Regions from separate parts of the Mesorhizobium sp. M6A.T.Cr.TU.016.01.1.1 genome, predicted to be linked through region 1. Evidence: predicted binding sites of a transcription regulator. Region 1 holds the regulator's gene; the other holds the start of a gene.
What was found. The regulator PhoB, encoded in region 1, activates phosphate uptake and scavenging genes when phosphate is short. The targets are predictions, from matches to a motif close to TGTCATNNANCTGTCAT.
Positions count from the first base shown of each region.

Region 2: the regulator PhoB is predicted to act here: its motif matches at 11,981-11,997, upstream of ppk2 (polyphosphate kinase 2).

Region 1 is NZ_CP034452.1:2,724,480-2,740,373, reverse strand. It holds gene EJ075_RS13200 (sugar ABC transporter permease) at 1-663, opposite strand, end outside; gene xylF (D-xylose ABC transporter substrate-binding protein) at 809-1,849, opposite strand; gene EJ075_RS13190 (ROK family protein) at 2,118-3,365, shown strand; gene phoB (phosphate regulon transcriptional regulator PhoB) at 3,400-4,089, opposite strand; gene phoU (phosphate signaling complex protein PhoU) at 4,106-4,813, opposite strand; gene pstB (phosphate ABC transporter ATP-binding protein PstB) at 4,850-5,665, opposite strand; gene pstA (phosphate ABC transporter permease PstA) at 5,678-7,291, opposite strand; gene pstC (phosphate ABC transporter permease subunit PstC) at 7,284-8,672, opposite strand; gene EJ075_RS13160 (PstS family phosphate ABC transporter substrate-binding protein) at 8,794-9,798, opposite strand; partial or broken gene EJ075_RS13155 (response regulator) at 10,304-10,766, opposite strand; gene EJ075_RS13150 (hypothetical protein) at 11,098-11,457, shown strand; gene EJ075_RS13145 (DUF2865 domain-containing protein) at 11,493-12,194, opposite strand; gene EJ075_RS33535 (hypothetical protein) at 12,229-12,864, shown strand; gene EJ075_RS13140 (hypothetical protein) at 12,924-13,139, shown strand; gene EJ075_RS13135 (hypothetical protein) at 13,356-13,883, opposite strand; gene EJ075_RS13130 (hypothetical protein) at 14,154-15,038, shown strand; gene EJ075_RS13125 (glutathione S-transferase family protein) at 15,484-15,894, opposite strand, start outside.
Region 2 is NZ_CP034452.1:6,386,346-6,402,239, reverse strand. It holds gene EJ075_RS31080 (arginyltransferase) at 1-410, opposite strand, end outside; gene EJ075_RS31075 (RDD family protein) at 549-1,019, opposite strand; gene sthA (Si-specific NAD(P)(+) transhydrogenase) at 1,328-2,716, shown strand; gene EJ075_RS31065 (alpha/beta hydrolase) at 2,729-3,400, opposite strand; gene EJ075_RS31060 (OpgC family protein) at 3,650-4,837, shown strand; gene EJ075_RS31055 (LacI family DNA-binding transcriptional regulator) at 4,848-5,930, opposite strand; gene EJ075_RS31050 (hypothetical protein) at 6,075-6,218, shown strand; gene EJ075_RS33310 (hypothetical protein) at 6,281-6,445, shown strand; gene EJ075_RS31045 (DUF423 domain-containing protein) at 6,520-6,894, opposite strand; gene EJ075_RS31040 (multidrug efflux MFS transporter) at 6,936-8,195, opposite strand; gene EJ075_RS31035 (GntR family transcriptional regulator) at 8,374-9,039, shown strand; gene EJ075_RS31030 (DUF982 domain-containing protein) at 9,098-9,358, shown strand; gene EJ075_RS31025 (hypothetical protein) at 9,414-9,572, opposite strand; gene EJ075_RS31020 (glycosyl transferase family 90) at 9,777-10,748, shown strand; gene EJ075_RS31015 (aldo/keto reductase) at 10,782-11,825, opposite strand; gene ppk2 (polyphosphate kinase 2) at 12,086-13,006, shown strand; gene EJ075_RS31005 (dihydrofolate reductase family protein) at 13,203-13,847, opposite strand; gene EJ075_RS30995 (nucleoside deaminase) at 14,438-14,911, opposite strand; gene hemB (porphobilinogen synthase) at 15,105-15,894, opposite strand, start outside.

The sequences.
Region 1 (15,894 bases):
CAGCATGAAAGCGACGGCCGCACAGGCGAGAACGCCGACGATCCAGCTTGCGGTTGCCCCGATCGAGCCACGCGGCCCGCCACCCATGAGCTGGAAGGTGGCGTCGAGCGGCGCGACGGTGCGCCCGCTCGTCATCAGCCACGCCATGCCACGCCAGATCAGCAAGCCGCCCAGCGTCACGATGAAGGCCGGAACCTCGAGATAAGCGATGATGAAGCCCTGGAGCGCGCCTATCATGAGGCCGAGCACCACACCGGCAGCCAATGCGATAATCCATATCCAGGGATTTCCCACCTGGAGCCCCATGACGCGGATCAGGAATTCGGCCTGCGCCACGCCCATCACCATGCCGATCACGCCTTCGACGGAGCCCACCGAAAGATCGATGTTGCGCATCACGATGACCAGCACCATGCCGGTCGCCATGATCGCCACCGAGGAGGTCTGCACCGACAGGTTCCAGAGATTGCGCGGCGTGAGGAAAAGCCCACCCGACAGGATGTGAATTCCAACCCAGATGACCAGCAGAGCGCCGACCATGCCGAGCATGCGTATATCGAGCTCGGTTGCCTTGAGGAACCGTCCGATGGCGCTGAGCTCGGATTCGCGCGCCCGATCTTCGGCCGTGTGGGCGACCGGTGGGTTGGATGCCGTGTCGGTCATGATGTCCTCCGACCGGGTTGCCGTCTGGCGCGGATGCCGGAACAGAATGCTATTTGCTTTCCACGGTCATTTGAAGCGGAAAGCCTCTCGAAAAACGCCGCGGCATGACAGCCGCGGCGTTCGTTTCCTTGCGAAATGATCCAGATCAGTTGCAGGCCGCAACGCTGCCCGCGGCGACACCCGCGCAGACTTCGTCCTTCTTGATCCAGCCGGCGTCAATGACGACGTTGAGATTGTCCTTGGTGATGGCAATCGGCGTCAGGAACAGCGACTTGACGGCATTGCCGCCCGGCGTGGTGAAGTCCTTGACGCCCGCAATGTCGGTCATCTGCTTGCCATCAGCAAGCTGCGAGGCGATCTCGGCGGCGTTCTTGCCGAGCTCTCGCGCGTCCTTCCACACCGATACGGTCTGTGTGCCGAGCGCAATGCGGTTCAGCGCTGCATGGTCGCCGTCCTGGCCGGACACCGGGACGGATCCGGCCAAGCCTTGCGCCGTCAGCGCCGCGACGACGCCACCGGCAGTGCCGTCATTGGCGGCAACCACCGCATCGACCTTGTTGTCGTTGGCGGTCAGGAACTGTTCCATGTTCTTCTGGGCGTTGGCGGGAAGCCAGCCGTCGGTATACGCCTCGCCGACATTTTTGATCTTGCCGCTGTCGATGGCATCCTTGAGCACTTCCATGGAGCCGGCGAACAGGAAATCGGCATTCGGATCGGCGCCCGAGCCCTTGATGAAGACGTAGTTGCCTTCCGGCGCCACCTTGAACACTTCGCGGGCCTGCATGCGGCCGACTTCCTGGTTGTCGAAGGTCAGATAGAACACGTCCTTGTTCTCGATCAACCGGTCATAGCCGACGACCGGGATGCCTTCGTCCAGCGCCTTTTGCACCGCCGGCCCGATGGCCGACGCATCTTGCGCAAGGATGATGAGCGCGTTGGCGCCCTGCGAGATCAGGCTCTCGACATCGGTCAGCTGCTTGCCGGGATTGGACTGCGCATCGGCGGAAATATACTTGTCGCCGGCGGCCTCGATCGCCGTCTTCATGGCGGCTTCGTCGGTCTTCCAGCGCTCTTCCTGGAAGTTCGACCACGAAACGCCAATGACCTTGTCCTTCGCCTGTGCGACCGACGCGAGCGTCAGCGACATGGCGACCCCCGCCAGGATGGCGGCTGCGAATCTCTTCATGATAGTCCTCCCTGCGCCGCGATACGGCGCGACCAAACTGGCCCGAAGGCCGGCACAAAGGCTCTATTTTTTCGAGCCTCGAAAAAATACTGGTCCAACGCCGAAGCGCTGTCAACATCAATTCTGATGGATTTTGATGTCTCTGCCGACTTTTTTCGAGCCCCGGAATAAACAATGACAGGGCCTTCTGCTTCTGCCAGTATTTGTCGGACGCTGCCGACGGCTTCCGGTTCATGAGCGGCCGCGGCAAGAGGGAGGAAGCAAAAGAATGTCGGTTGGAATCCGTCATGACGATTTGCGTCGGCGCAACCGGGCGATGGTGATTTCGGCCGTACGCCGGGCAGGCCAGCCGTCGCGAACCGAGATCGCCGCGACCACCGGCCTCAGCCATTCGACCATATCGGCGATCTCTTCCGACCTCATCCAGGAAGGCATCCTGACCGAGAGCAAGGCGAGCGAGACCGTTTCGCTGAAACGCGGCCGGCCGCAGGTCGGCCTCAGCCTCAATCCGGAAGCGGCGGCGGTGTTGGCCGTCGTGTTGTCGCTGAATTTCCTTTCGGTCGCCGTCATCGATTATGCTGGACAAGTGGTCGCCGAGGAACAGCGCCGGCTGGACACGCTGACCATGTCGCGCGACGAGCTGATCGACGAATGTGTCGCCATCGTCCGGCGCCGGCTCGAAGATCCCGATCTCAATGTCCAAAGCGTCGCCCGCATCGCGCTGGCGATCCAGGGCATCACCGATTCCCATGCGCGCGCCATGTTGTGGTCGCCGATCACGCCGCAGACGAACATTGCCTTCGCCGACATTCTGGAACGTGAGTTCGGCATCCCGGCCATCATGGAGAACGATTGCAACATGATGGCCGTGGCGCTGCGCTGGCGCGACCCGGATCGCTACCGCGACGATTTCATCGCCATCCTGCTCTCCCACGGCATCGGCATGGGACTGGTGCTGAAGGGCGAACTGTTCACCGGCACCCATTCCTCAGGCGGCGAATTCGGCCACATGATCCACCGGCCGGGCGGCGCGCTTTGCCGCTGCGGGCGGCGCGGCTGCGTCGAGGCCTATGCCGGCAACTACGCCATCTGGCGCAATGCAAGGCAGTTGAGCGAGAACGCCGAGCCGGTCGCCGATGTCAGCGACGCCGAGATGCGGGCACTGGCGGCCCGGGCGCGCCAGACGGACGGACCGGAGCGCGAAGCCTACCGCAAGGCCGGCGAAGCGCTCGGCTTCGGGCTCGGCAGCCTGTTCGCGTTGATCGATCCGGCGCCGGTCGCCATGGTCGGCGCCAGCGCTGCCGCCTTCGACCTGATCGAGCCGGCCCTGCGCGAGGCCATCGCTCAGACCGCCGGCGGTCAGTATTCGGGTTCGATTTCCTTCGACACCGAGCCGAACGAGCTGCCGCTGATCCGCGAAGGCTGCGCCATGCGGGCGCTGAGCTTCGTCGACCAGGAGATTTTCGCGCCGGGCGCGCAAGGGAAGTCCGGCACGGCCAGGAAGCACGTGGCCTGAATGGAAGAACGCAGCTTGAATTCAGGCAGTCTGTTCAGTCTTCCCTGATCGCATAGCCCGCGCCGCGGATGGTGCGGATGACATCGGGCATGCGGCCATTGTTGACCGCCTTGCGCAGCCGGCCGACATGGACGTCCACCGTGCGCTCGTCGATGTAGATCGTCTCGCCCCAGACATTGTCGAGCAACTGGCTGCGCGAGAACACCCGACCCGGGTGCCGCATCATGAATTCGAGCAGCCGGAATTCGGTCGGCCCGAGCCGGATCTCGCTCTTCTTGCGATAGACCCTGTGCGATTCGCGATCGAGCATGATGTCACCGACCTTCAGCACGCTGGACAGCACTTCGGGCTTGGCACGGCGCAGCAGCGCCTTGACCCTGGCCATGAATTCCGGTGTCGAGAACGGCTTGACCAGATAGTCGTCGGCCCCGGTCGAGAGGCCGCGCACCCGGTCGCTTTCCTCGCCGCGCGCGGTCAGCATGATGATCGGCAGCCGCTCGGTTTCGGGACGCACGCGAAGGCGACGGCAAAGCTCGATGCCCGAAACCGCCGGCACCATCCAGTCGAGCACCAGAAGATCGGGCACGTTTTCCTGAAGCCGGATTTCGGCCTCGTCGCCGCGCGTCACCACCTCGACCTGATAGCCTTCGGATTCCAGATTGTAGCGAAGGAGGACGCCCAGCGGCTCTTCGTCCTCCACCACCATGATGCGCGGCGCGATCATCGGCCGGTTACCCCTGTCATGTCGCCGACGCCGACATCGTCGTTTCGTCGAGCTTCGGCCGATCCGCCGGCAATTGCTGCCCGGTCACGACATAGTAGGCGTTTTCGGCGATGTTGGTGACATGATCGCCGATACGCTCGAGATTCTTGGCGCAGAACAGAAGATGCGTGCAGGCGGTGATGTTGCGCGGGTCCTCCATCATGTAGGTCAGGAGTTCGCGAAAAACCGCCGTGTATTTCACGTCGATCTTCTCGTCGGCGGCGCGCAGCTCTTTCAACGCGCCGGCGTTGCGCGACACATAGTGCTCGACCACGCCGCGGAGCTGCTCGAGAACGAGATCCGCCATCGCGTCGATACCGTGCGAGAGATTACGCGGCGTGGCGCTCTGCCCGACGGCGCTGACCCGCTTGGCTATGTTCTTGGCCAGGTCGCCGATGCGCTCGAGATCGCCGGCCATCCGGATTGCGCCAACCACGGCGCGCAGGTCTTGCGCCATCGGCTGCCGCTTGGCGATCAGCGTGATCGCGCTGTCGTCGAGTTCGCGCTGCCGCGCATCCATGATGGCGTCATCCGAGACGACGCGCTGCGCCATCGCATTGTCTGACGCAAGCAACGCGCGGATCGACGCTGCGACCATCGCGGCGGCGAGCTCGTCCATGTCGCGGATCAGCCTGTCGATGTGCTCCAATTCCTCGTCGAAAGATGCGACGGTATGTTCACCCATGATACTGTCCTCGTGCTCGAAAATTCGCCGGACCGCTTAGCCGAACCGGCCGGTGATGTAGTCCTGGGTGCGCTTGTCGTCGGGGTTGGTGAACATCTTGTCGGTCGCGCCCTCCTCGACCAGATAGCCGAGATGGAACATCGCCGTGCGTTGCGACACACGCGCTGCCTGCTGCATCGAATGGGTGACGATGACGATCGTGTAGTTCTGGCGCAGTTCGTCAATCAGTTCCTCGACACGGGCGGTGGCGATCGGATCGAGCGCCGAACAAGGCTCGTCCATCAGGATCACTTCCGGCGACACAGCGATGGCGCGCGCAATGCACAGACGCTGCTGCTGGCCACCGGAAAGGCCAGTGCCCGACTCGAGCAGGCGATCCTTGACCTCGTTGAACAGGCCGGCCTTCTTCAGGCTCGATTCGACGATGCCGTCCAACTCCGCCTTGCTCCTGGCCAGACCGTGAATGCGCGGACCGTAGGCGACGTTTTCGTAGATCGACTTCGGAAACGGGTTCGGCTTCTGGAACACCATGCCGACGCGAGCTCGCAGCTCGACGACATCGATTTTCGGGTCGTAGACATCCTCGTTGTCGAGCGTGATCTTGCCGCTTACCCGCGCGATGTCGATCGTGTCGTTCATTCGATTCAAGCAACGCAGAAAGGTCGACTTGCCGCAGCCCGATGGGCCGATCAACGCCGTCACCTGGTTCTCGCGGACATCGAGATCCACGTCGAACAGAGCTCGCTTCTCGCCGTAATGAACGGAGACCTTTTCGCCCTTCATCTTGATCGAAGGCTCGTTGGTTCCGCTACTCAGTTTCTGCTCGACGCTGGCTTCCGTCATGATGTTCATATCCTCTACTCCTTACCAGCGCCGCTCGAAGCGCCTGCGCAGTATCACCGCGATGGCATTCATGATGACCAAAAATACCAGCAAAATCAAAATCGCCGCCGAAGTCTTCTGCTGGAACCCCGCTTCAGGAAAATCGGCCCACATGAATATCTGCACCGGCAGGATCGTCGCGGGATCGGTGAAGCCACCGGGAATGTCGACGATGAAGGCGACCATGCCGATCATCAGCAACGGCGCGGTTTCACCCAGCGCATGCGCCATTCCGAGGATGGTGCCGGTCATGATACCCGGCATCGCCAGCGGCAGGACGTGATGGAATACGGTCTGGACCTTGGACGCTCCGATGCCAAGCGCCGCCTCGCGGATCGACGGTGGCACGGCGCGCAGCGAAGCGCGTGAGGCGATAATGATGATCGGCAGGGTCATCAGCGCCAGCACCATGCCGCCGACCACCGGGGCCGAGCGCGGCAGGCCGAAGAAATTCAGGAATACGGCAAGTCCAAGCAGGCCGAAGACGATCGAAGGCACCGCCGCCAGATTGTTGATATTCACTTCGATGATCGTCGTCAGCCGGTTCTTGGGCGCAAATTCCTCAAGATAGATCGCCGCCGAAACGCCGATCGGGAAGGCGATGGCGAGCGTTACGATCATGGTCAGGAACGATCCGACGACCGCGCCCCAGATACCGGCCAGTTCCGGCTCGCGGCTTGCGCCGGTGAAGAAGAAGATCGAGTTGAACCGGCTTTCGATCAGGCCGGCGCTCTTCAGCGTATCGAGCCAGACGATCACCTTGTCCGAAATCTTTCGCGATGCTTCCGGCGTGTCGATGACCCGCAGGAATGCCTGGCCGCTCGCGGCTGGCGCCGTGCTGTCCAGCGCCTCGATCACCGTGCCCTTTGCGACCGCCGTTCCGTTGGCCCCAGGCGACAGCGCGGTCAGCTTGACCGTGCCGCCATTGAACGCGACCAGCAGCGACGACGCGCCGCTCGTCAGCGTGAGCATGCCGTTTTCGCCCTCGGTCGCACCATGGCCGCGCGCCAACGCCAGCATGGCATCGTCGCCGAAGGTCAGATCGATGTCGCCGCTGCTTTGCGAAGGCGTGACGCTTGTCGAAATCGCCTCGTCCGAACCGACGTCGGCAAGCAAACCCTTGAGATAAAGGTCGGCAAAATCGTCAAGTGGAACCGCGTAGTCCACAGTTCCTCCGAGCATCCCCGGATCAGCAGCGATATCTTTGCGCAGGAACACGCCTGTGCCCGTGGAAATCAGTCCGCGCAGCAGGCGCTTGTCCTGACGGCTCGTCACATCCGGAAATTTTGCCGTAAGCGCTTCCTGGGCGATGGCGTCGTAGTTGACGGCGTCGAGTTTCGCCGGGTCTACCTTGGCCGCCGAAAGATCGATCGGCAGCGTCAGATAGTTCTGCCGCAGCGCCGGGATCGCCTGCGTGACGATCGTCGACAAGAGCAGCACAAGGAACAAGCCGGCCAACGCGACGGCTGCGGCGCCAAGCCATTTGAACCACGTTTCCGCGCGGTAACGGCCCTTCAGCCGTGCCTTCGCGGCATCGTCGGTATGAATGCTGACCGGCCGTCTGCCGGCGCCGAATGACGCGATCGCATCAGTCATATTGCTCTCGGTATTTCTGGACGACGCGCAAAGCGACGATGTTGAGGGTAAGCGTGATGCAGAACAACACCAGGCCGAGCGCGAAGGCTGCAAGCGTCTTGGCGCTGTCGAATTCCTGATCGCCCACAAGCAGCGTCACGATCTGCACCGTCACTGTTGTGACCGCTTCGAGCGGGTTGGCCGTGAGGTTTGCCGCCAGCCCTGCGGCCATGACCACGATCATTGTTTCACCGATCGCGCGGCTGACTGCGAGCAGCATCGCCGAAACGATGCCCGGAAGGGCCGCCGGAAGGATCACCTTGCGGATGGTTTCAGACTTGGTCGCGCCGAGGCCGGCGGAACCGTCCCTCAGGGATTGCGGAACGGCGTTGATCACATCGTCGGAAAGCGAGGAAACAAAGGGAATGATCATGATGCCCATGACCACGCCTGCGGCGAGCGCGGATTCTGACGCAACGTTGAGACCCAGGCTTTCGCCCAGACCACGGAAGTAGGGCGCAACCGTCAGCGCAGCGAAGAAACCGTAGACGACGGTCGGAATGCCAGCAAGGATTTCCAATACCGGCTTTGCGACCGCGCGGACGCTTTTGGAGGCGTAATCCGAAAGATAGATCGCAGCCATCAGCCCGATAGGCGCAGCTACCAGCATGGCAATGAAGGTGATGAGCAACGTGCCGGCAAACAGCGGCACCATGCCAAAAATGTCCTGGTTGACCGCCCCGGCTTCCGCTCCGGCGCCGGTGAAGGCGCTCTGTGGCGACCAATGCGTGCCGAACAGGAACTTATAGAGCGGCACCTGTTGGAAGAACCGCAAGGATTCAAAGATGAGCGACAAGACGATGCCGATCGTCGTCAGGATCGCGACCGCCGAACAGGTGATCAAGAATGCGCGAAGAACGCGCTCGACCACGTGGCGCGCCCGGTAGGCCTGTGCGATGCGCGAATAGGCCCAGTAAAATCCGGACGCGGACAGTATGAGCGCGATCCCCCAGATGATCCAGGCGCTGGTCGCATGGATCGATTTGTAGACGGCCGCGGCCGCCTCTTTCGTGGGATCGGCGAAGCCGACAAGCCCGCCAAAGGCCATCGCGCGAGCGTCGCGGATGAAAGCTTCGACCTGCGGAATGCCCATTCCCGACAGCTCGGCGGAGAAGCGGTCGGCAATGATCGACGATTCAATTCCCGGCGTCACCATCGACCACAGCACGATCGCAAGCAGCGCGGGACCGGCGGCAAAAAGCGCCAGGAACATGCCATGCTGGCCAGGCAGCGAATGCAGCCGGGCGACGTCGCCATTGACACTGGCAATGGCGCGTGTGCGGCCTATCCAATAGGCCGCAGCAGCCAGAACTAACAGAAGAACAACGAGATAACCGACCATGATTCAGGACGTCCCCTCGACCGCCGGCCATTCACCGGCTCAAAGCACGGGACGTTGGTCCCGCGCTTTGTGCTTTAGAGCATGAGGGTCAGAGCGGATATTTGCCCGGACCCCGAAAAAATCAGGAGCCCATGCCCTTCAGGGCCTTGGCGTTTTCGGCCCACGTGGCGCGCTCGGCGTCCGGCAGCGGGATCAGGCCCTTGTCGGCCAGATAACCCTCAGGACCCCATGCACCCTCCGAGGTGTACTCTGCGATGAACTCTTGCATGCCGGGGATGACGCCGACATGCTCTTTCTTGGCATAGATAAAGAGCGAGCGGGAAACGCCGTACTTGCCGGATGCGATGTTTTCGAAGGTCGGCTCGACGCCGTCGACCTTGTGGCCCTGCAGCTTGTCGGCATTCTGGTCAAGGAACGAGAAACCAAAGATGCCGAACGCATTGGGGTTGGCTTCCAGCTTCTGGACAATCAGATTGTCGTTTTCGCCGGCCTCGACAAAAGCGCCGTCTTCGCGGATTTCGCCGCAGCCCTTTTCATTAGCCGCCTTCACCTCTTCCTGGCAGGCCGCATCCATGACGAGTTCAACGAACGCGTCGCGCGTGCCAGACGTGGGCGGCGGGCCAAGCACTTCGATCTTTGTCGCGGGAAGCGACGCATCGACATCCGACCAGTTCTTGTAGGGGTTGGCGACGACCTTTCCGTCAACTGCGACATTCTTGGCGAGCGCCTTGAAAACCTGTTCCTTGGTCAGATCAACGACAGTCCCTGCCTTCGAGTTGGCGAGCACGATGCCGTCGAAGCCGACCTTGATCTCGACCGGCGTCACGCCGTTTGCCTTGCAGGTTTTAAGCTCGCTGTCCTTGATGGCGCGCGAGGCATTGGTGAAGTCGGCGGTATTTTCGCCGACGCCCTGGCAAAACAGCTTCATGCCGCCGCCGGTGCCGGTCGATTCGACGACCGGGGTCTTGATCTGTCCGCTCTGGCCGAGCTTTTCGGCGACAGCCGTCGTGAAGGGGAACACTGTGGACGAACCGACGATTTGAATCTGGTCGCGCGCGGCGGCATAACCAGCCGACGCGGCGAGCGCAAGCGCCGCGGCCGACGCCGTAAGGAGGAATTTCTTCATGTGGCCTGCTCCTGTTCGGAATATGGTCTCTCGGCGCCATTCCTTCGGCGCCCGCTGAGGCCAATAGCCCCCGATTATAACAGTCGCATGACAGTTTGATGTCAGCCCGGTAACGCCGCACAGCCATGTCGAAAGGGAAGCGCCGCGGGTCTCGCCGGCACAGCCGTGGTTTGCCGCTAGAATCAGCAGCTTGCACGGTTTCCAGCCGGCATTTCCTCGGACAGGCGGTGCAAATTTGCGTCGAAAAAGAAAATCCGGGCGGGAGCGCGTTGCATGCGGCCAAAGGAGGTCATGGCCGCGCCATCGCCGAAACAGGTCCGTTGGGGTAAATCTGATCCTGTTTCTTGCCGGCGGTCGCTGCTCCCGCCCGTAACTGGAGGGCGGAACTCGAATGTGCTTATTGTCCCAACCCGGCGCACGCTTTGGTATGGTGCGATCGCACCATAGTCTCGTCCGCAATGCGTCGCCGAATCTCAGCTGAATTTCTTGCAGCCTGACCGGATGCCTATCCCGCGTTGCGCTGGATTTCTCCGTCCGCGCCGAGCCAGCGCTCGACCTTTTCGAGCAAGGCCCTGGGGCTGATGGGCTTGGGCAGGTAATCGTCCATGCCCGCCTCCAGGCACCGTTCGCGATCACTCTTCAGCGCGTGCGCGGTGACGCCGACGATCGGGACGTGCGTGCCGGTCTCTTCTTCCAGCCGCCGAACAGCGGCGGTCGCGTCGTGGCCGTTCATCTCAGGCATCGAAACATCCATCAGGATCATGCGCGGATTGAGCCTGCCGAAGGCATCGAGCGCCTTGCGGCCATTGCCGACGATCTCGAAGCCGTAGCCGGTTTCGCCGAGAATCTGAGTGAAAACCATTTGGTTCACCTCGTTGTCCTCGGCAACGAGGATGTTCAGCCGATGCCCGGTGGCCTGCCGGCGTGCTGGTGCGGGGACGAACCGGTGGCGGCTGCAGCAGCGCCCGCCCGGACGCGGCTCCGTATACGGGCAGCGGCGGTTGCACCGGCGATGACTGCGCCATGTCGTTCTCGGAACCGCCGGCCGGCGGCGCGCCGGAATGTGCCCCACAAGCATTAACGTTCCGCTAACCTTAACGGACCGTGACCAGTGCATCGGATTTGGAATTCGCTCGTTGCGCCGCTCCAAGCTGGGGCGAATTCGCATTCGCCACACTGCAGCGCCGCGCCTCGTTTCGGGCGCGCTACGGACGCTGCGGCCCTTTGATTTTGCCCGCGATATTCCGACGGTTGCCGCTAGAACCGAAGCGGCGTTACAATCCCGCAAGGGTGTTGCCGATGTTGGGACGGATTCTGCCTTTTTTGCTGTGCCCGATGCTGCTGTTCGGGAGCGGCTGCTCGCGCAGTTATGACGGCACCGTCGTCATTCCAAGGCCGCTCGATGTCCGGCGGTTCTGGGACAGGCCGCCGCAGCAGGCGCAAGCCGAACAGCCGCAGTTGCAGACCGATGTGTTTCCTGTGGCGCCCGAAACGCCGAAAAAAGCCGAGGTCCGCAGAACCAACGCCCCCGTGGCGCCGAGAAGGCAAATCACCAGGATTTCCAAAGATCCGCCGACGCCGTCATCCGAGCCGGCAAAACCGCTCACTTGCAGGAATATCAGCCAACCCGGAAAACGGGTCCGCATGGTCTGCGAATAGCCGACCGGCATTGCGGTGACCTGAACTCCACGGGGTCAGTTTTCGGGGAAGAAAGCCGGTCCGACCACCCTTACCGGCCGCGTTGCGGTCAATTTTTCGATCGACTGATGCTGGGCGGCGCCCTTGGCTTCGGCAGTGGGAGCCCCGAGATCCGGAGCTTTGGCATCGGGTCCGAGAATTTCCGCAACGGCGCCAAGATCCGGCTTTGTCGTCGGCAATGGAATGATGGCGTTGGCCATGTTGGCGGGTGTTACCGTCCGCGCCCTGAGTTCGGCGACCCGCCGGGAATACCGCTTGACGCTACAAGCCTTGAAATTGGCGTCGTCGCGGTACCGGAAAGCGGCCGCAAGCTCCGTATAGGGTTTTCGCGTCTCGAGAGCGACCATCGCCTCGGTCTCGAGGCTGGCATCCTCCAGCGTATAGAGGTCGACACCGGGATCGTCGCAAATGTAGCGGCACTGATCGACGGTCTCCTTCAGATCGTCTCTTTTGGCGAACTGCGATTTTGGCGCGGGGAAGAAATATCCGTCCGACAGGCGCACGCAAAACAGCATCGGGCTGCCAGCATATTTCAGGCCAGCGGACTGGGTTTTGGCTGCCGAACGCTGGTCCTGCTGCTGCTCTTTCTGCCGATTCTGTTGCTTGGCGGTGGGCGCGCAGCCCAGGGCGGCGAACCTGGCCCGCAGGCCGGCTGTATTCCTGCCCGCATTCGATGCGGCCGCGATCTGGCGTTGCACCTCTGCCTTGCTCCTGACGAGATCGGCACAAGGGTTGAAGAAGAACCCGACCAGCGAACTTTTGGCCGAACATTGGCGCTGTTTCTCCAACCGTTGGATCGCAACAAGCTGCCGGCGAAACTGCGCAAGCTGCGGGCTCGACCCGCCGCCGCGTTCGGCCGAACGCATTTGGCTTTTGATCGCGCTGCAACTATCCGCGTATGAAGAGAAAGTGCCGAGCATAAATGCCGTCACCAATACCGGCACAAGAAACATGTCAGACCAGAAGCGTGTCATTGGAGCGACCATTGCCATTGTTTCTGCCGATAACCTGGAACCGCATTCTTTGTTGATGGTGAATAAGGGTTCTCTAAATGAGCACCACCTAATTCCAGCGAGATTGCAGTTTCAAGAGACTTTAATACTAGTGTATTACATGTATTCGCGTAAATTCAATATTGCACTTTGTTTCAAGATTGAGACGAAACCAAAAACAACGCCGGCTACCCGCGCCACTGCCGAAAATTTGACCAGACTGGCAGGTTTCGGACTCCTCGATCGACCGGTGAATTTCCGATCAATCCGGCGTTACCGGCAGTTTCGCACTGAAACCTTTGTCCTGTCTTCGGCGTTAAATGGCCATTGCAGCGCCGCGCGTCCCTTTGGGCGAAAGGCCGCTGTAACGTTTTGATTTGGCGCATGGTCCTTTCCGGTCTTGGGCCATGCGCTGGACGGTCAAAGGAGACGCGCATGTCGATTCACTTCACTGTCTCGGGCCTGACCAGAAATCTGTTTCATTCGCTTGGACTGGACCATGAGCGCGCGCCGAGACCTCTCAGTCCTGAGCAAAATCTTTTGCTGGAATGCTATCTGTCCGGCCAGATTCCGGAATCGGCCTGGAGCGACTACGTCTTCGAGACACCGGAATTGGCACGCCATGTCAACGCGAGGCGCGGGCAGCACTAGTGCATGTCGCCCAAAAGTGCGCAGCGGTTTTGGGATAACGACATGCATAAAAACAAAGGCTTAAAGCACGTCGATTGAATCCGTTTCAACGCGACGCGCTTTAACATCTCGTACCGGAATTCGGCCCGATCGCTTTGGGATGGCGCCACCGGACTACGCGTGGCTGAATGCGCCCGCCCGGAAACGAGCGGGCCTTTGCTTGGGGGTGACGCCCGATTACTGTTTGGGCGAGCTGAATTGCAGGGTGAAGATGTTGCCTGCAATCCCTTGGGCGAGCGCCGGCGAAAAGCTCAGCGGCAAGCAGTCTTCCACGGCGGCGATCGCGGCATCGACAAAGGATTGCCGTGCCTTCGCGTCGCCGGTCACGTTGATGGCAGCCGGCCTGGGCGGGCCGATCAGCGTGCCATTGCGCTTGAAGCTGAAGCTCAACGTGACGGTTGAATTCCCGGCATCTGCCGGCGGGGTCCAGCACGCCTGGATCGCAGCCCCGACATCATCCATGGTGTTGAGCGATGCGGCATTCGATTGACAGGTGGCGACTGCCAATATCGCGCCCGCAATCACGCACAGCCCTGCAGCGCGTTTCATTGCAAGTCCTCGTCCTTCCGCCTTGCCCCACAGCGATATGGTACGGACAATGGCGACGATGACAATATGTTTTGCAAGGGCTTGATGCCCGGCAACCGCGAAGTCAGGCCGCAGTTTCCCGGGCGCAATGGCCCTTGAAAGCAAAAAGGCCGGCACATGGCCGACCTTTCCTTCCCACCTCGCCCGCGCCAGTACATCCGTGGTCACGAGTTGGGGTGAATTGCCGATCAGTAGATAGGGCTTTGATTAACAAATCCTTAGCTGGCGGGGCTGCTCACCGACGCGTCCTGGCCAACCCTGATCGGCGTTTTCGTGATGAATGCGGAAAGTCGTTTTTAAAACCAGCACAGACTATTAATCGTTGTGCACCAACATGTTGGCGCGTGAGACATATCGAAGTAACTATCGTATTCTGGAAGTCGATTTATGGCCGTGCTTGGCGCCCTCCCTCCCGACGTTCTCTGTCGACCAATTCGCGAAGCTGATTGGGAAGGGGTGGTCGACTGCCTGTGCCGGGGCTTTCCGAAGCGTGACCGGAATTACTGGATACAGGCGCTGACCCGTTTGTCGCAGCGGCCTGCCGTCGCCGAGTTCCCACAATACGGCTTGGCTTTGGAGAAGGCTGGTCGGATCGTTGGCGTTGTGCTGACCCTATATACCCGTTATCGCGGGCAGGAAGGCGACGAAGTCCGCTGCAACCTTTCAAGCTGGTCCGTCGACGCGGAATCCCGTCCCTATGGCGCCAAATTGGTTACGACGATTCTCAAGCAAAGGGACGTGACCTACACGAATATTTCGCCGGCGCCCGCGACATTAAAGGCTAACTGGGCGCTCGGCTTTCGCCCCCTTTCCACCGGACAATTCGCCTTCTTGCCGGCTTTGAATTCAGTGCCGCGGTCATATCGCGTGCTCGAGGCTCGTCCCGATCTTGCGGAAATGGCGATGCTGCCCGACAGTGAGAGATACATACTCTCGGAACACTCCGCGCTGGGCTGCATGTCATTGATTTGCATTTGCGACGGCGTGGCGTTTCCTTTCGTATTGATGCCGCGCCGAATATTGCGTGGTCTTGTCCCGTGCTATCAGGTCATCTATTGCCGCTCCCTCGCGGATTTGAGCCGGTGCGCCGGCGCTGTGGGGCGCTTTCTCTTGCGAAGCGGCATCCTGCTTTGCGTGGTCGACGCCAAGGAGCCGATTGCAGGTCTGCACGGGCGGTACCGCCACAACAGGGGGCTGAAATATTTCAAGGGCCCCAAACCACCCTCGCTTGGAGATCTGACGTTCACCGAGCTTGTGATATTCGGTCCCTGAACGACAAGCGCAACAACCTGTTGGGCTCTGGCGATGCCGAAAGTGAACCCCCGCCTTGGGCGAGGGTTCCATTTTTGAAGCTACGATCTGCTACTGAACAGGGGCGGTCTGAGCTGGCGGGGTTGCGGGTGCCGGCGTCATCGTGTCGGCTGGAGGTGGCGGCAATTGGCCAGCGGTCGTCGCCTGCGTTCCTCCTGATTGAGTTTGGTCACACGCCGCCAGGGCAGCAAGCGCCAAACCGAACGCGGCGAATAAAGGTAGTTTGCGGGTCATGTACAGTCCCTTCTATGGACGCCACCCGCGCGGCCCCATCATCGGGACCCATGCCCCCAGGTCAACCGTCGCTTCTTCGTCGACGCTTCAAACATTCTTACGTCCAGTAAAAGGCAGGGCTTTCGACCTCTGTTTTAGGTCGGCTTAGGAAGCAACCGTTAGAGCGAAAGCCTCACGCCTCGGCCTGTGACTTCACATAGGCGATATAGCCGCGCACGTCGCTGGCCGGCTCCGCGTAGGCCTTGCCGAGCTTCTTCTCGATCGCCGCCATATATTCCTTTGCCCATTGGGGCAGCGCGTAGTCGATGACGGCGAGGAATTCGAGCGTCGCCGCTAGACGAATGTCGGCGATCGATGGGTTCTTGCCGCCGATGAACGGCTTGCCGTTCCTGAAGAAGCTGTGAAAGACCTCCAGCGGCTCGGCAATTGCGGCCGCCGCGGCCTTCTGGGCCTCCGATTTCCTGTCGGGGTGGGCGTCGCTGTGGCCGACCTCGCCGGCATATTGCGGGAAGTTCAGCGCAGGATAGGTGGCGCGCGCCACATAGGGGTAGAGCGTGCCGATCAGGTAGAACATGGCGCTGTC
Region 2 (15,894 bases), 3.1 Mb from region 1:
ACCATCATGGCGTAGTCGAGCACCGTCATGTCGGACATGCCGCCGCGGCGGTGGCGGGCATCGAGATAGCTGCGGAACAGCGAATACTGCTCGGTGGATGGTTGGGCGTCGTGCATGGCGCCGATGAGGTCTGAATTGTGCTGTATCACCCGCCTCATGTTGCGGCTGGCGGTGAATTCCTGGGCCAGGATGCGCACCGAAACGCAGGCGCGGCAGGTCTCGCAGGCCGGCCGGTAGGCGATGTTCTGCGATCGCCGGAAGCCGCCTTGCGTCAAGAGGTCGTTCATCTCCGACGCCTTGTCGCCGACCAGATGCGTGAACACCTTGCGCTCGAACTGGCCCTCAAGATACGGGCACGGCGACGGCGCGGTCAGGAAGAACTGCGGCGACTGGGTTGGATGCTGCGTCATCGAACCTTGGAAACACTCCTGCGAATCATCATACCTTTGGCGCGCGCAGCGAAAAATTCAACAGGATTGTGAAAGCGCGCCGAGCGGACGCCTTCACTTTGCACATAAACGCTCGCGGGGGACTCGCGAAAGCTGTCCTCAGCGGTCACTGCGGCTGACCACCGTGCCCAACAGCAGGTCGTGCAGCGTGCGCTTGCGGTCGGCAAACAGCGATACCAGAAGGACCAGCGGCGTCAGGATGACGTTGCCGGCCCAGAACAGCACCGAATGCACCACCGCCGTCAGCCCATCAATGCGGGTGCCGTCGAGGCGGTCGAGCCGGATGCCCATCATCTTCATGCCTGTCGTGGCCTGGTCGGTGCTGCCGAGCGTGTTCCAGATGTAGAGGATGGCGACGGCCGGCACGAGGACGGAAAACAGCATCCAGCCGAGGCCGAGCGTCAAGATCCCGAGGAAGAACACCAGGATCGCGAACGGAATGGTGAGCAGCGCGACGATGCAATAGTCGATGATGAAGGCGAGGACACGCCGCGTGCGCACGCCGTCATAGGCCCTGATATCATCGAGCCTGGTGGTGATGATTTCGCCGTCGAGAACGCGCGCGTTCATGTCATTTCCTCGTAATCAGGCCCGGGATAGGGTGCGGGCCGCCTGGTGTTGAAATGGTGAAGTCTCGCGACGGAATCAAGATCGAGCCGTTTTCAGCCTGCGACCGGAAGCAGCGCCGAACCTAATGCATGTCGCGCAAAAAGTGCGCAGCGGTTTGCGATAACGACATGCATAGAAACAAGGGCTTAAAGCGCGTCGCATGAATCCGTTCGAACGCGAGCGCTTTAGCTTGGATCGGTTGAATTTGCCGCGCGGATGGCGTTAGTTTGCTGCGGCGCAACATATCGGCGGGCAAGGGACGGGGCGACATGGATTATGATATGCTGGTCATTGGCAGCGGCCCTTCCGGGCGCCGTGCCGCGGTGCAGTCGGCCAAGCTCGGCAAATCCGTTCTGGTGGTCGACAGGGGCCGGCGTCTTGGCGGCGTTTCAGTGCACACCGGCACCATCCCGTCGAAGACGCTGCGGGAAACTGTGCTCAACCTCTCCGGTTGGCGCGAGCGCGGCTTCTACGGGCGCGGCTACCGGGTCAAGCAGGACATTTCGGTCGGCGATCTGATCGAACGCCTGCACAAGACACTCGATCACGAGGTCGAGGTGCTGCAGCACCAGTTCATGCGCAACACGGTCAAGAGCGCACGCGCCGGGGTCAAATTCCTCGGTCCCAACAGAGCGAGTCTGACGACGGAAACCGGCGACTATAGCGAAGTCGGTTTTGCGCATGCGCTGATCGCAGTCGGCACCCGCCCGCACCGGCCGCGCGATGTGCCCTTCGACAAGACCCGTATCTTCGACAGCGACGAGATGCTGGAACTCGAGCGCCTGCCGCGCACATTGACGGTGATCGGCGCCGGCGTCATCGGCGTCGAGTACGCGACGATCTTTTCGGCGCTCGACGTGCCGGTGACGCTGGTCGAGCCGCGCAACACCATCCTCGATTTCGTCGACCGCGAGATCGTCGACGATTTCATCCATCAGATGCGCGACCGCGGCATGACCATCCGGCTGGGCAGTGCGATCAAGGAGATCGCCTCGAAACCCGACTACGCCGAGGTGACGCTTGCCGACGGCCGCACCATACGCTCGGAGATGGTGCTCTATGCCGCGGGGCGCACCGGCAATGTCGGCGCGCTCGGCCTGGACGTGGTCGGCATCGAGGCCGATTCCCGGGGCCGCATCAAGGTCGATCCGCAGACCTTCCGGACCAGCGCGCCGAATATCTATGCCGCCGGCGACGTCATCGGCTTTCCGAGCCTCGCCTCCACCTCGATGGAACAGGGCAGGGTGGCCGCCTGCCATGCCTTCGGCGTGCCCTTGCCGCCGCCGCCGGAAACCTTTCCCTACGGCATCTACGCCGTGCCGGAAATCTCGACGGTCGGCCAGTCCGAGGAGCAGGTGCGCGAGAGCGGCGGCGCGTATGAGGTCGGCGTGGCGCGCTTCCGCGAAACCTCGCGCGGCCATATCATGGGCGTGACCACCGGCTTCCTGAAGCTTCTATTCTCGATCGAAACACGCCGGTTGCTCGGCGCGCATATCGTCGGCGAGGGCGCGACCGAACTCATTCACATTGGCCAGGCGGTGATCAATCTCGGTGGCACCGTCGATTTCTTCGTCAACAACACCTTCAACTATCCGACGCTGGCCGAAGCCTACAAGATCGCCGGGCTGGATGCCTGGAACCGGATGGGGCGAGCGTAAAACCTGGGCTCATCAATTCGCCTGCGCGATGGCGATTGTCGGGCCCGCCAGCCATTGCCTGATGATTTCAGCATCCCGATCGCCGATTTCATGGCCGGAGGCGATGATGTGGGCCTCGACCTCGGCACCATGTGATTCGAGCAATGTGACCAACGCCGGCGCGAAGGGCGCGTAGGTCAGGTCGGCGGCGCCGGCAATGATCAGCACGCGCGCTTTGGACAAGTCGGCTGGTGGCACGTCGTCGAGCACCGGCATCGGGCGCAGCAATGCTGCCCGTTCGATCAGCCCGGAATGCAGCAGCATCACGCTCGAAACCAGATTGGCGCCGTTCGAATAGCCGAGAAAAATCGTTCGGGAGCGATCGAGACCGTGGCGCTTCGCGGCCTCGGTGATGAAGCCCGCGAAAGCGTCCGCCTCGGTGCGGATGCTCTCCTGTTCGAAGCGCGTCGGCGTGATCCGCGCGAACCAGCGGAAACCGTCCTCCTGGGCGATGTGGCCGCGAACCGCCACCAGCACGGCGCGCGGTGAGATTTGCCGCGCCAGCGCCACCAGCGTCGTCTCGTCGACACCGGATCCATGCAGCAGGAAAAGGCATTCGCCGCTCGAATCAACAGGTCGATAGAGCCGGTAGAAAAAGGCCAGATCGCGCCGCAAAATGCCATCTTCCGGAGGTTTTTCCGCCATAGTTCATCCCTTTGATTTCGTGATGGTTTTGTTCATTTGCCGGCTTCAAAACGGAATATTTTCGGGCTCCTTCAAAGTTGATTGAACCGGGCGCATTTCAGTCCGTTTCTTCGCCGATATGCTCCTGCGGGAGGAATCGAAGCGGTGCGTCCGGCGGTCGCATCGATTGCCGGCATGAACAACCAGCTTTGAGGCCTTTTATCGATGACCGTGCCAAATTCACCGGATCGCGCTAAGCGTATCCGGGATATGCATATCCCGGATACGCGTATCCAGGAGCGCGATACGCGTATTGACGTGTTCCGCGCTCTCGCTCTGCTGATCATATTTGTCGACCATGTCCCGGGGACGGTTTTCGAAACCCTGACCTATAAGAATTTCGGCTTTTCGGATGCCGCGGAGGCCTTCGTGCTGATCTCCGGCATGTCCGTCGCGCTTGCCTACGGCTCAAAATTCGAGCCCGGAAACCGTCTCATGGCGACACTGAAATTGTGGCGCCGCGCCGGTGTGCTCTATGTCGCCCACATCGTCACGACGATGGTCGTGGTGGCCATCTTCTGCGCGGCGGCGATGTTCGCGAAGCGGCCGGACATGCTGACGCTGATCAACATCGAGCCATTGATCAGGAACCCGCAGCAAGCGCTGATCGGCATCGCCACGCTTGGCCATCAGCTCGGCTACAACAATATCCTGCCGGTCTATGCGGTGCTGCTGCTGATGGCGCCAATCTTCCTGCTGTTCATCAGCCACAGGCCTTTGGCGGCGCTCGCCGTATCCGGAACTCTGTGGCTGGTTGCCGGGATCTACCAGATCGCCCCGCCGAATTATCCGGAGCCCGGCTTCTGGTTCCTCAATCCGCTGTCGTGGCAGTTCCTCTTCAACATCGGCCTGGCAAGTATGCTGCATATCAGGCGCGGCGGCACCATTCCGGTCAATCGCTGGCTGGTTGGCGCCGCGGCGATCTATGTCGCGGCGGCATTGATCTGGGTGCACAGCCCGCTATGGGGGCACGTGTCATGGCTGAACCTGCCTGTGGTGCTGACCGGCTTCGACAAGACGTTCCTGTCGCTGCCAAGGCTGCTGCACATCCTGGCAGTGAGCTACCTGATCGTGGCGTATCCTTCCGTCTCGAACCTGTTCCGCACCGGCCGCGACCATCCGCTCGCCATATTGGGCAAACGATCGCTGCCGGTTTTCATCGCCGGCACGGTGCTCGCCATGGCGGCGCAGGTGATGAAGCTGATCAACCCGGGCGGCTTTGCCTACGACAGCTTGCTGATCGCCGCCGGCATCGCCATGCAGTTCGCGCTCGCTTATTACCTTGAATGGCTGTCGGGTATTGGACAATCCGGAAGGAGCAAGCCAGCCCGTAGCGAGGCGCCGCCTGTCCATACGTCCTTCGGTGGGGGAGCGATGGCGACAGGCATCAATCGATAGGCGTCCGGGCTCAAGCTGTTTTGGGCGGCGGCCCGGAAGATGCCCTGACGACGAGCTCGACGCCGAGCGTCTCGCGCCGCACTGTGCCGTCGAAATCGAGGATCATTCGTGCCGCCCGGCGGCCAATCTCGGCGATCGGCTGGGCGATCGTGGTGAGCGCAGGATCGGAAAGTGCGGCTTCAGGCACGCCGTCGAAGCCGACGATCGAGACTTCGCCGGGAACCGCGATGCCCCGCGCGGTCAGCCATTCGATCGCGACCATGGCCATCCGGTCCGACATCGCCAGGATTGCGGTCGGCGGCTCTGCCGAGGCGAAGATCGTTTCGAGGCCGGCCCTTGTGCTGGCTTCGTCGTTTTCAGTCTCGTATACCGGAATCCCGGCGGTATCGACGCCGAACCGGGAAAGCGCCTCGAAATAGCCGACGAGGCGATCGCGTGTGCCGGTGTAGGCGGCCGTCCGGACTTGGCTCGGCGAAACAAGACCGGTGCTGTCGTCGGCGAATGGCAGCGCCAGAACGGCGAAGCGCCGGTGGCCAAGCTCAGCGAGATGCTGCGCTGCCAAGCGGGCGCCGGCGACATTGTCGACGCCGATCGCCGAGACCGTGTCATCCTCCGAGCCGAGTTCGAGCGCGACGAAGGGGAGCTTTCGTTCGCGCGTCAGCTCGACGAGGCGCGGACCTCCCTCGATGCAGAACAGGATAAAACCGTCGACCAGCGCGCTCTGGATGTTCCAGGCAAGTTTTTCCTCATTGCCGGCCGATACCAGCGCGATGCCGGCACCGGTGGCGTCACATGCCTCGGAAATCCCGGCCATCATCGTGCGGGCAAAGGGATCGTCGAAGAAATAGGACAGCGGTTCGGTCGTTGCGACGCCGATCGCGTTGACCTTGCCGGCGCGCAGCAGCCGGCCCTTGGGATCCGGACCCGCATAGCCCATCGCCTCGGCCGCTGCCTTGACCCGTTCGCGGACTTCCTCGCGCACGATCTCGGGACGGCTGAACACGTTGGAGGCGGTGCCATGCGAAACCCCGGCGGCCTTGGCTATGTCGGCCAGCCGGATGGGTCTTGTATTGCCTTCGGTGGATGACGCCATTTTTTTTGCCTCCAGGCAGCTACCTAGCACCTTTGTTGGATCGATTCAAATTTTTGCTTGACATTGGCGCGGGCGGGTATATTTTTGAATCGATCCAAACGTTGCGCTAACCGTCGATTGGATCGATTCAGGAAGGAGAGTGCCATGCACCCCGTGAATTATCTGTTCGAAGACATCTACCGCAACGACTGGAGCATCACCTCGAATGCGATGACCAGGACACGTCGCGGCAGCGCCGGCCCATGGATCCGCGACCTGCGTTTTCTCGTGGAGCGCAAGCGGAGCTGATCGGCAGCGCTTTTTCGTACCTGTCGGTTGGATCGATTCAAATTGGAAAAGGGAGCCTTGCCATGCATCCGATCAAGCACCTGTTCGAAGACATCTATCGCAACTATTGGGGCATCTCGCCGGCCACGGATCGGCCGGAGCGGCGCCGCCTGACCAAGCCGGCCGCACGCGATCGCGACCTGCCGGTCCGGCCCGCACGCCGGCAGGATTGGCCGACGTCTGACTGACCTTCGTTTGGCTGAAACGGGCCCCGGCCGTTCGCCTGTTACCGCCGCACTTTGAGGCGGGAGGGAATGCCGTCTCAGGAGCGCGGGCGCACCAGCGCCGAGGCTGCAATCGCCAGCCAGCCGGCGATGAGCAAGGTGCCGCCGATCGGCGCCGACATCGGGAAAAGCCGCGAGCCGAGGAAGTCACGGGCGAGGAGATCGCCGCAGAACAATACAAGCCCCACGAGAAGAATAAGGCTTGCGATTCGCAGGATCCGGTTTGCGCCGACGAGGCCGATTGCAAGAAAGACTGGCGCATGCATGAGCAGGAAGGACGCGACCATGCCGACGAAAGCGCCGCCCAGATGCGCCGCCGCGGCGGACAGCGCCACGCCGGCCGCGCCGCACAGGCCGCCGACGAAAACGAAGGTGCGGCCGCTGCCGCTTGCTGGTTGCTCGGCCGTGCTCATGTCGCTGGTCTCCGCGAAGTAATGACAGTCCGCAAACGGTGTCACGGCTTGCCGGCCTGCACCAGCATGTCGCGCGCGCGGCGCGACTGGACCAGCCAATTATACGCAGCTCCGCCGGCCAGCAGCACCGATGTGCCGAGAAACACCGCGCGCATGCCGAAATGACCGCCGACGAAGCCGCCGAGCAGTGGTCCGGCGACCTGTCCGACATATTGCGCCGAGATCGATAGGCCGAGCACATTGCCGCCGACGCCGTCCGGAACATTGTGGCGGATGACGCTGGTGATGCAGGGCAGGAGACCACCGAGCGCCAGCCCCATCAGGAAACGCAGGCCGACGAGCTGCCAGCCCTCCGTGACGAAGGCTTGCGGGATCAGCAGCAGCGCCGATACGGCAAGCGCCCCAATGATGACGTTCCAGTGGCCGACGCGGTCGGCGAGCTTGCCGAGGCGCGAGGCCGACAGGATGGCGCCAAGTGCCGCCGCCGACATGACGACGCCGGAGGTCAGCGTTAGCAGGCTTTGGTCCTCGATGAGCTGCTGGACGTAGACCGTGATGATCGGCTCGATCGACATGGTAGCGAAGCTCAACAGCATGCCGGTCACCAGCATGGCGACGACGGGGCGCTTGTCCTCGATTTGCGACCAGCCGCCTTTCTGCTTCTCAGTCGATGCTGCCTTATCGGCTGTCGGGCGAGGATTCTCCTTGATGAGAAAAGTCGTTGCCAGGAACGCCAGGAAAATGACGCCGCCGGCGAGCAGGAAGGTGGCGCGGATGCCGATCAGGGGCGGCAGCGCACCGCCGAGCAGCGGGCCGACGAGAGCGCCGGCGGTGATTCCGGCCGACAGCACGCCGAGCGCCCAGCCGGACCGGTCCTTCGGCGTCTGCATGGCCACCAGGATGGTCGAGCCTGAGGAATAGCCGCCGGCGAAGCCGATCAGCAGGCGCAGCAGCACCAATTGCCAGACAGTTTCCACCATGCCGGTCAGCGACATGCAGACGGCCATGCCGAAACTGGCGCGCACCAGCATCAGCTTGCGGCCGTAGCGGTCGCCCAGCCGTCCCCACAGCGGCGCCACCAGCGCGGCGGCGAAGAAAGTGGCGCCGTAGGCGATACCTGACCACTGCACGATAGCTGCATGCCCCTCGGCGCCCAGCTGCTCGACATAGAGCGGCAGGAAAGGCAACAGCAGCGTCATGGCGACAAGCGTGCTGAACGAGCCGGCAAAGCACACGGCGAGATTGCGGCGCCAGTGGATGTTGTGGGTGCCTTGCGCGGCGAGGGTGGCATCTTGCGGCATGTCATGTCCTATCCGGCAAGCCATGAAACTTGCTCCGGATACCAATTTGGGATACCAAACTGGTATCCGTCATGGACGCAAGCCCGGCCGCTGTCAATGCGGCCCTCTCAAACGTGACCGGCAAACGATGGTAGGCGAGCCGATCGCCAGCAAAAACGGCCAGAAATCGGAAACCGCAATGTCGCAGATGCAGAATGTCGAAATTGGGCTTCGCGAGATGATCCTCGGCCTCGAGGTCGGTCCGGGCGAGCGGCTGACGGAACGCTGGATCGAAAGCCGCTTCGGCGCCTCGCGCACGCCGGTCAGGGCAGCATTGCTGCGGCTCGAGACGGAAGGCCTGGTCTGCCGCGACGGGCGTGGCTGGACGGTTTCACCCATCAATCTCGCCGAGCTCGAGCAGATCGCCGTCTACCGCGAGGCGGTCGAGGTTGCGGCGGTCAAGCTGACTTGTGCCTTGGAGGACAGGAGCGCTGTCGAAATCATCGAGGCGATGCTGGACTCCTGTGACGCCGGCACCCCGCGCGAGGAATGGCACCGCGTCGGCATGGATTTTCACATCGAGCTGGCACGGCTGTCCGGCAACGAGTTCCTGTTCAGAGCGGTCCGCGATGCCATGACACGCCTGTCGCGCGCCCGCTGGCTGGAGGTGCGCGACGAGGCGGCACTCGGCCGCGCCTGGGCCGAGCACCATGCCATTCTGGCAGCGGTGCGGGCTGGCGAAGCCGAAGAGGCGGCACGTCGGCTTTCGGCCCATATCGTCGGCAGCCGCGACCGGCTGGTGACGTCGCTGCACAATGATCGGCGCGGCCTGCGTGCCAGGGGATTTGCCGTCGTCGCGGCCTGATTGCCGAGGCAACCACTTTCGCCCTCGCTTCGCGGGCGCCGATGGCGTAAGAGCGGCGATGGAAAACAACCGATTTGAAACACCCGTGACCGTCAAGTCGGGCGCGGAGGGAGCCACTCAGCTCTTGCGTACAGCCCGCGAGGCTTCCGACTACCTCCTCAACAACTGGCCCGGCAAGCGCAGTCCGAAGCATCGCGAAGCGCTGCAGGCCTGCCATGATGCGCTGGCCGGTGACAAACCGGCCATGATCGCGAGGCGCGCCTTCATAGCCGCCGCGCGCGAAGTGAACGTTTTCGTCAGCGACAAGGCGCCGGCCTGAAGACGCAGCGGGATTCCTAGGCCAAATCCGATCCGCCTCGCGGGCCGGACGCCGTTTACTCTGCCGTTTCCGTTTCGGTCTCGGAGGTGGTCTCGTCCTCGGGCTTCGAACGTTCCTTGGCTGCGACCTTGGCCGCCTGCTTTTCCGCCTTCTTGGCGGCCTTCTGCCGGTCGCGTTCCTTGCGTTCCTGGCCGTAATTCGGTGCTCGCGCCATATCTCTTCCTTTCGCAATGCTGAAGGTTGTTAGCCCTGCCTAGGAGCATTGGGCTGCAAACACAACACCGCAAAGGCCGATCGGCTCCATACATAGCCGGCAAGCCGGCTGCACGCGGTTCCGGGCTTGCAAGATGGCTGGCACAATGGTGTAGGAGAGACCGGGGTACAAATAACAAGCTCACCTGTTTTTACCAAGTGACCGATGGCCACGCTTCAAAGAAACGCACAGAAGCTATTCTACTATGCGCGCAATGCCATGCGCGATATCGCGCCGCAGGCGCTGTTCCGCCGCAGGCTCGCCGGGCTGCTCGATCGGGCCAGGCTTTCGGACGGGTCGATCCGCGCGCGTCTCAACTATTACAACAGGCTGCAGGACGCTTTCGCGCCGAGCGCCGATGCCGTGCCGGTCAGCCGGCTGCCGACAGACCGGAGCATGTATTACTACGACCTGAAGGAATTCACCCGCTATTTCGATCCCGATTTGCGCATCGACCTCGAATTCGGCGACGTCATCGAGGTGCCTGCGATGCCGTCGATCGTCAAGGATCGGCCGATCGCCGGCGACAACAGGAACGGGGTCCTGTTCAAGCTCAACAAGTTCCGCCACTTCCACATGCCCGCCGACGATGTTGCCTTCGCGGACAAGCTTCCGGTCGCCGTCTGGCGCGGCGAGCTCAACAATCCGATACGGACCTTGCTTCTGGAGGCCGCGCGCGATCTGCCCTTTTGCGATGTCGGCACGCCCAAACCGACGGCAGCGCCGGAATATCGCAAGCCTTATCTGAGCATCGACCAGCAGCGGCGCTACCGCTACATCATTTCGCTCGAGGGCAACGATGTGGCGACCAACCTCAAATGGATCATGAGTTCGAATTCGCTGTGCCTGATGCCGCCGCCGACATACGAGACATGGTTCGGCGAAAGCGAACTCGTGGCTGGTGTCCACTATGTGCCGCTCGAACCGGATTTCTCGGACCTCGCCGAGCGGGTGCAGCACCTCGAGAAGCATCCGCCTGAGGCCGAACGCATCGTTGCCGCGGCCAACGCCTATTGCCGCAAGTTCGCCGATGAGCGGGCCGAGCAGGCGATCTGCTTGCTCGTGCTCTACAAATATTTCGTGCTCAGCGGCCAGATCGAGCCTGATCCCGAGGTCTGGCGTTTTATCTCGGGCTAGCCCGCGGCGATCTTCGACCTGATCCGGACCCTGTCAGATAGCATCCCGGTCGAGGACCAGATCGGCCGGACCGAACCGGTCTTTTGCGGTGAACTGCTGGTGCCAATAGGGGTAGAGAACAGGAGGCCTGCTCACAGCGTCCAGGCGTGCGCGCTCATCGCTGGTCAGAACCAGGCTGGCGGCGGCGATATTGTCCTTGAACTGCGCTTCGGTCCGGCCGCCGATGACCAGCGAGCTAACGGCCGGCCGGCCGAGCAGCCAGGCAAGCGCCACCTGTGCTGCCGACACGCCATGGTTCTTGCCGATATAGGCAAGCACTTCGACGATCCGCCACAGCCGGTCCTCGTCGCGGATCGGCGGTTCTTTCCAGCCGCTGAGCTGACGGGAGGTGGCCTGGTCGCGGTGATATTTGCCGGACAGCAATCCACCGGCAAGCGGGCTCCACACCAGCACGCCAAGCCCCTGATCGACCGAGATCGGCAACAATTCATATTCGGCTTCGCGCGCTTCCAGCGTGTAGTGGATCTGCTGGGTGACGAAGCGCGGCTGGTGCTGGCGATCGCTGATCCCCAGTGCCTTCATCACTTGCCAGCCGGAATAGTTGGAACAGCCGACATAGCGGACCTTGCCCTGGCTGACGAGCGTGTCGAGCGCGGCGATGGTCTCCTCGAGCGGCGTCGTGCCGTCCCATTCGTGCAGGAAATAGATGTCGATGACATCGGTCCTGAGGCGCTTCAGGCTTTTCTCGCACTCGCGGATCAGATGGTAGCGCGATAGCCCTTCGTCGTTGGGGCCATCGCCGATCCGCATGCGCGCCTTGGAGGCGATCAGCACATCGCCCTTGCGTTTGCCGCCGAGCGCTTCGCCGATGATCTCTTCCGAAAGCCCGTTCGAATAGACGTTGGCGGTGTCGATGAGATTGATGCCGGAATCGATGCAGAGGTCGATCATCCGGCGCGCCTCGTCGAGATCGGTCTTTCCGACCGCCGAAAACGCGCCGGCGCCGCCAAAGGTCATGGTGCCCATGGTCAGCGTCGAAACCTTCAGCCCGGAACGGCCGAGAGTGCGGTACTCCATGTCAGATCCTCGCAATTGCGTTGAGAAGGCGGTGCTTCGAAGGCTGCCCGAAGGAGCCTGGCATTTGTAGGACAAGTCGCGCGGCTTGTCGCCCATCCCATGGAGGGCGGATCGATCACATCTTACGGATTTGGGTGACCGGCGCACGAGCCGGCTGCAATAAAACCGTCATTGCCGGCCTGTATGCAAGTCGGCTCAAGGTGTTCGATCTCGGCCGGCAGGCCGGACGCCGACACGGGCGTGCACGCGGAGCAGCATAAATGACCGAAGCAAAACAGAATTCTCCTGCCAGGGATTGGCTGGAAGCGGAGCTAGCCGACACGCTCGACGAAGACTACGAGCTGGAAATGTCGGAACCCGCGCTGTCGCTGGAAATCGCCAAGATCTACAAGAACGCGCATCCGCCCTCGATGGATCGCATGCAGTATTTTCGCGACCTGATCACGCTGCAATCCGAATTGATCAAGCTGCAGTCCTGGGTGGCTTACCACAAGAAGAAGCTGGTGGTGGTTTTCGAGGGCCGCGACTCGGCCGGCAAGGGTGGCGTCATCAAGCGCATCACCCAGCGGCTCAATCCGCGCATCTGCCGCGTCGTAGCACTGCCGGCACCGACCGAGCGCGAGAAATCGCAATGGTATTTCCAGCGCTACGTCCCGCATCTGCCGGCAGGCGGCGAGATCGTGCTGTTCGACCGCTCATGGTACAACCGCTCCGGCGTCGAAAGGGTGATGGGATTTGCCGAACCGGATCAGGTCGAGGAGTTCTTCCGCGACGTGCCGGAGTTCGAGCGCATGCTCGTCCGTTCCGGCGTCACGCTGGTCAAATACTGGTTCTCCATCACCGACGAGGAGCAGCAGATGCGCTTCCAGATGCGCATCCATGATCCGATGAAGCAGTGGAAGCTCTCGCCGATGGACCTGCAGTCGCGCGTGCGCTGGGAGCAGTACACCAAGGCCAAGGAAGAAACGTTCGCCCGCACCAACATTCCCGAAGCTCCTTGGTTCATCGTCGAGGGTAACGACAAGAAGCGGGCGCGGCTGAACTGCATCGATCATCTCCTCAAGCAGATGCCTTATGAGGAGGTGCCGCACGAAGAGATCACGCTGCCCGACCGCGTCTTCAATCCCGAATACGAGCGCCAGGTGCTGCCGCGCGAGCTGTACGTGCCGGAGAAGTATTGAGGCAGGGCTCCCTTCTCCCCTTCTTGTGGGAGAAGGTGGATCGGCGCGCAGCGCCGAGACGGATGAGGGGTGCTGGAAGAAACGAGGCATCGATGATTTGAACGAAGGTGTGCGCCAAGCTGGAACACCCCTCATCCGACCGAGCTTCGCTCGGCCACCTTCCCCCACAAGGGGAGAAGGGGGAACCTAACCAGGCTCACGCGCGCTCAATGACAACGTGCGTGGCATTCGGCGTCGCGACCTGCTCGCTGCACCGGTAGCCGAGCTCGATCATGTCGATGCCGGCAAAAAGGTTCTCGCCGGAGCCGAGCAGCATCGGCGATATCGCCAGATGCATGTCGTCGATGAGCTTTTCCCTGAGATATTGCCGGATCGTGGCGACACCACCGCCGAGCCGGACATCCTTGCCATCAGCCGCTGCTTTCGCCTTTTCCAGCGCTGAGTGAATGCCGTCGTTCACGAAATAGAAGGTCGTGCCGCCCTCCATGACGATAGGATTCCGCGGATGGTGGGTGAGCACGAAGACCGGCACATGGTAGGGCGGATTGTCTCCCCACCAGCCTTTCCAGCTTTCATCCGGCCACTCGCCGCGGATCGGCCCGAACATGTTGCGGCCCATTATCCACGCCCCGACGTTTTCGAAGCTGCGCGCCACGAACCCGTCGTCCGTGTCCGTGGTCCCGCGATCGTCGCCAGACATGTTGCGGAAGGTCCGGGTGCCGAACATCCAGTTGTGCAGGGCTTCCCCACCGACGCCGAGCGGCTCTTTCAGGTCCTGGTCGGGACCGGCGCCGAAGCCGTCGATCGACAGGGTGAAGGCGTTGACGCGAAGCTTGGACATGAGTACCTCCCTCGAGACCAGTTGTGAAATGCAAGCAGTTGCTTTTAGTTATACTGATTGCATTTTGCAAGCGGTATTTTGAAATCTCCGCCGAGCGATGAGCGGCTTGTTTGGGCCAGCCGCGTCAGGACCGCAGCCAAGACGGGTGGTTGCAGCAGCAGTTGCTTGCGCCGCGATGCCTCGAGGATGCATTTACGTCATCAAGCATGGCCTGCAATGGAAGGATGCGCTGCAGGCCTACGGGGGCAGATGAGCGGCCACAAAGGGGCACGCATGGTTCTCGATGCCCTGCCGCCCTGCCAAAGCCCTGATTGCGGATCGCGGTTATGACAGCGCCATTTCGCGAGGCTTTGTGGAACAAAGGCATCGAGCCTTAGCATCCCGTCGAGCCGAAGTCGGAAAGTCCCATATCCCTACGACAGGGCACTCTATCGCCAGCGCCACAAGGTCGAGAACCTCTTCGCCAAGCTCAAAGACCGGCGGCGCATTGCAACCCGATACGACCGATGCGCGCATACCTTCTTCTCGGCGATCTGCATCGCCGCAACCGTCATCTTCTGGCTCTAATCAGTGCGTCCTGAGCCGAGGCTCTAAGCCTTGCCCAGATGCTTCGGCCAGAATTCCTGGTGGACTTCGGCGGCTTCGTCTTCGAGGTTCGTCGGGCCAACCACAGTGACGATGCGCGCGCCGGTCTGCAACACCGCCCGGCTCGGCACGTTCAACCCGATCCCAGCGATCTCGCCCAGCCGCGCTTCGGAGCACGCAAACACCATACGCCCGATGCCCGACCAGTAAATCGCCCCGGAGCACATCGCGCACGGCTCGGTGCTGGTGTAGAGCGTGCAGTCAGCGAGAAAAGCAGCGTCGTAGTGCTGCGCCGCTAGTTTAACCAGGTTCATCTCGGCGTGGTTCGTCATATCGTGGCCGGTGAAGACGCTGTTTTCGGCGCGCAGGATTACTTCGCCGTCCCTCACCAGCACCGAGCCAAACGGTTCGTCGCCGCGTTCCATTGCGGATTTCGAGAGCGCAATTGCCTCGCGTAAAAACGGCTCGTGGCTTTCCATCAGAGTCTCCCAAAAAGCTAGAGTGGGATGATTGTCTTGAATCGGAGGGATTTCCAAGGGCTGCAGATCAGATTCAGTTAGGCGATCTGCATCGCCGCAACCGTCATCTTCTGGCTATGCGCACGGCCGATTGTTTGATCTCGGCCTTCAACATAGGATGAAGGCTGTCGCGTGTGGTGATGATTGCGAGTGCCTACCCCTTCAGCATCGCCGCCACTTCGGGCGCGAAATAGGTGAGGATCCCGTCGCAGCCGGCGCGCTTGAAGGCGAGAAGCGATTCCAGCATCGCCTTGTCGCCGTCGATCCAGCCATTGGCGGCAGCCGCCTTGATCATCGAATATTCGCCCGACACCTGATAGGCGAAGGTCGGCATCCGGAATTCGTCCTTCAGCCTGCGAATGATGTCGAGATAGGGCAGGCCGGGCTTGACCATCAGCATGTCGGCGCCCTCGGCGAGATCCTGCTCGGCCTCGCGCACGGCCTCGTCGGAATTGGCGTGATCGAGATAATAGGTCTTCTTGTCGCCCTTGAGCAGGCCGGCGGTGCCGACCGCCTCGCGATAGGGTCCGTAGAAGGCGGAGGCGAATTTCGTCGCGTAGGACATGATCGCCACATCCTGAAAACCATTGGCGTCGAGCGCATCGCGGATGGCGCCGATGCGGCCATCCATCATGTCGGAGGGCGCGATGATGTCGGCGCCGGCCGCCGCCTGGATGACGGCCGCCGCCGTCACCTGTTCCACCGTCTCATCGTTGACGATGATGCCGTCGCGCAAGATGCCGTCATGGCCGTGCGAGGTGAAGGGATCGAGCGCCGCGTCGGTGATGATGCCGATTTCGGGCACCGCGTGCTTGATGGCGCGCGTAGCGCGGTTGATGACGTTTTCCGGATCGAGGATGTGCGAGCCGGTCTGGTCGCGCAGGCCGAGCTCGACATTGGGGAAGGTTGCGATCGCCGGAATGCCGAGCTTTGCCGCGCGCTCG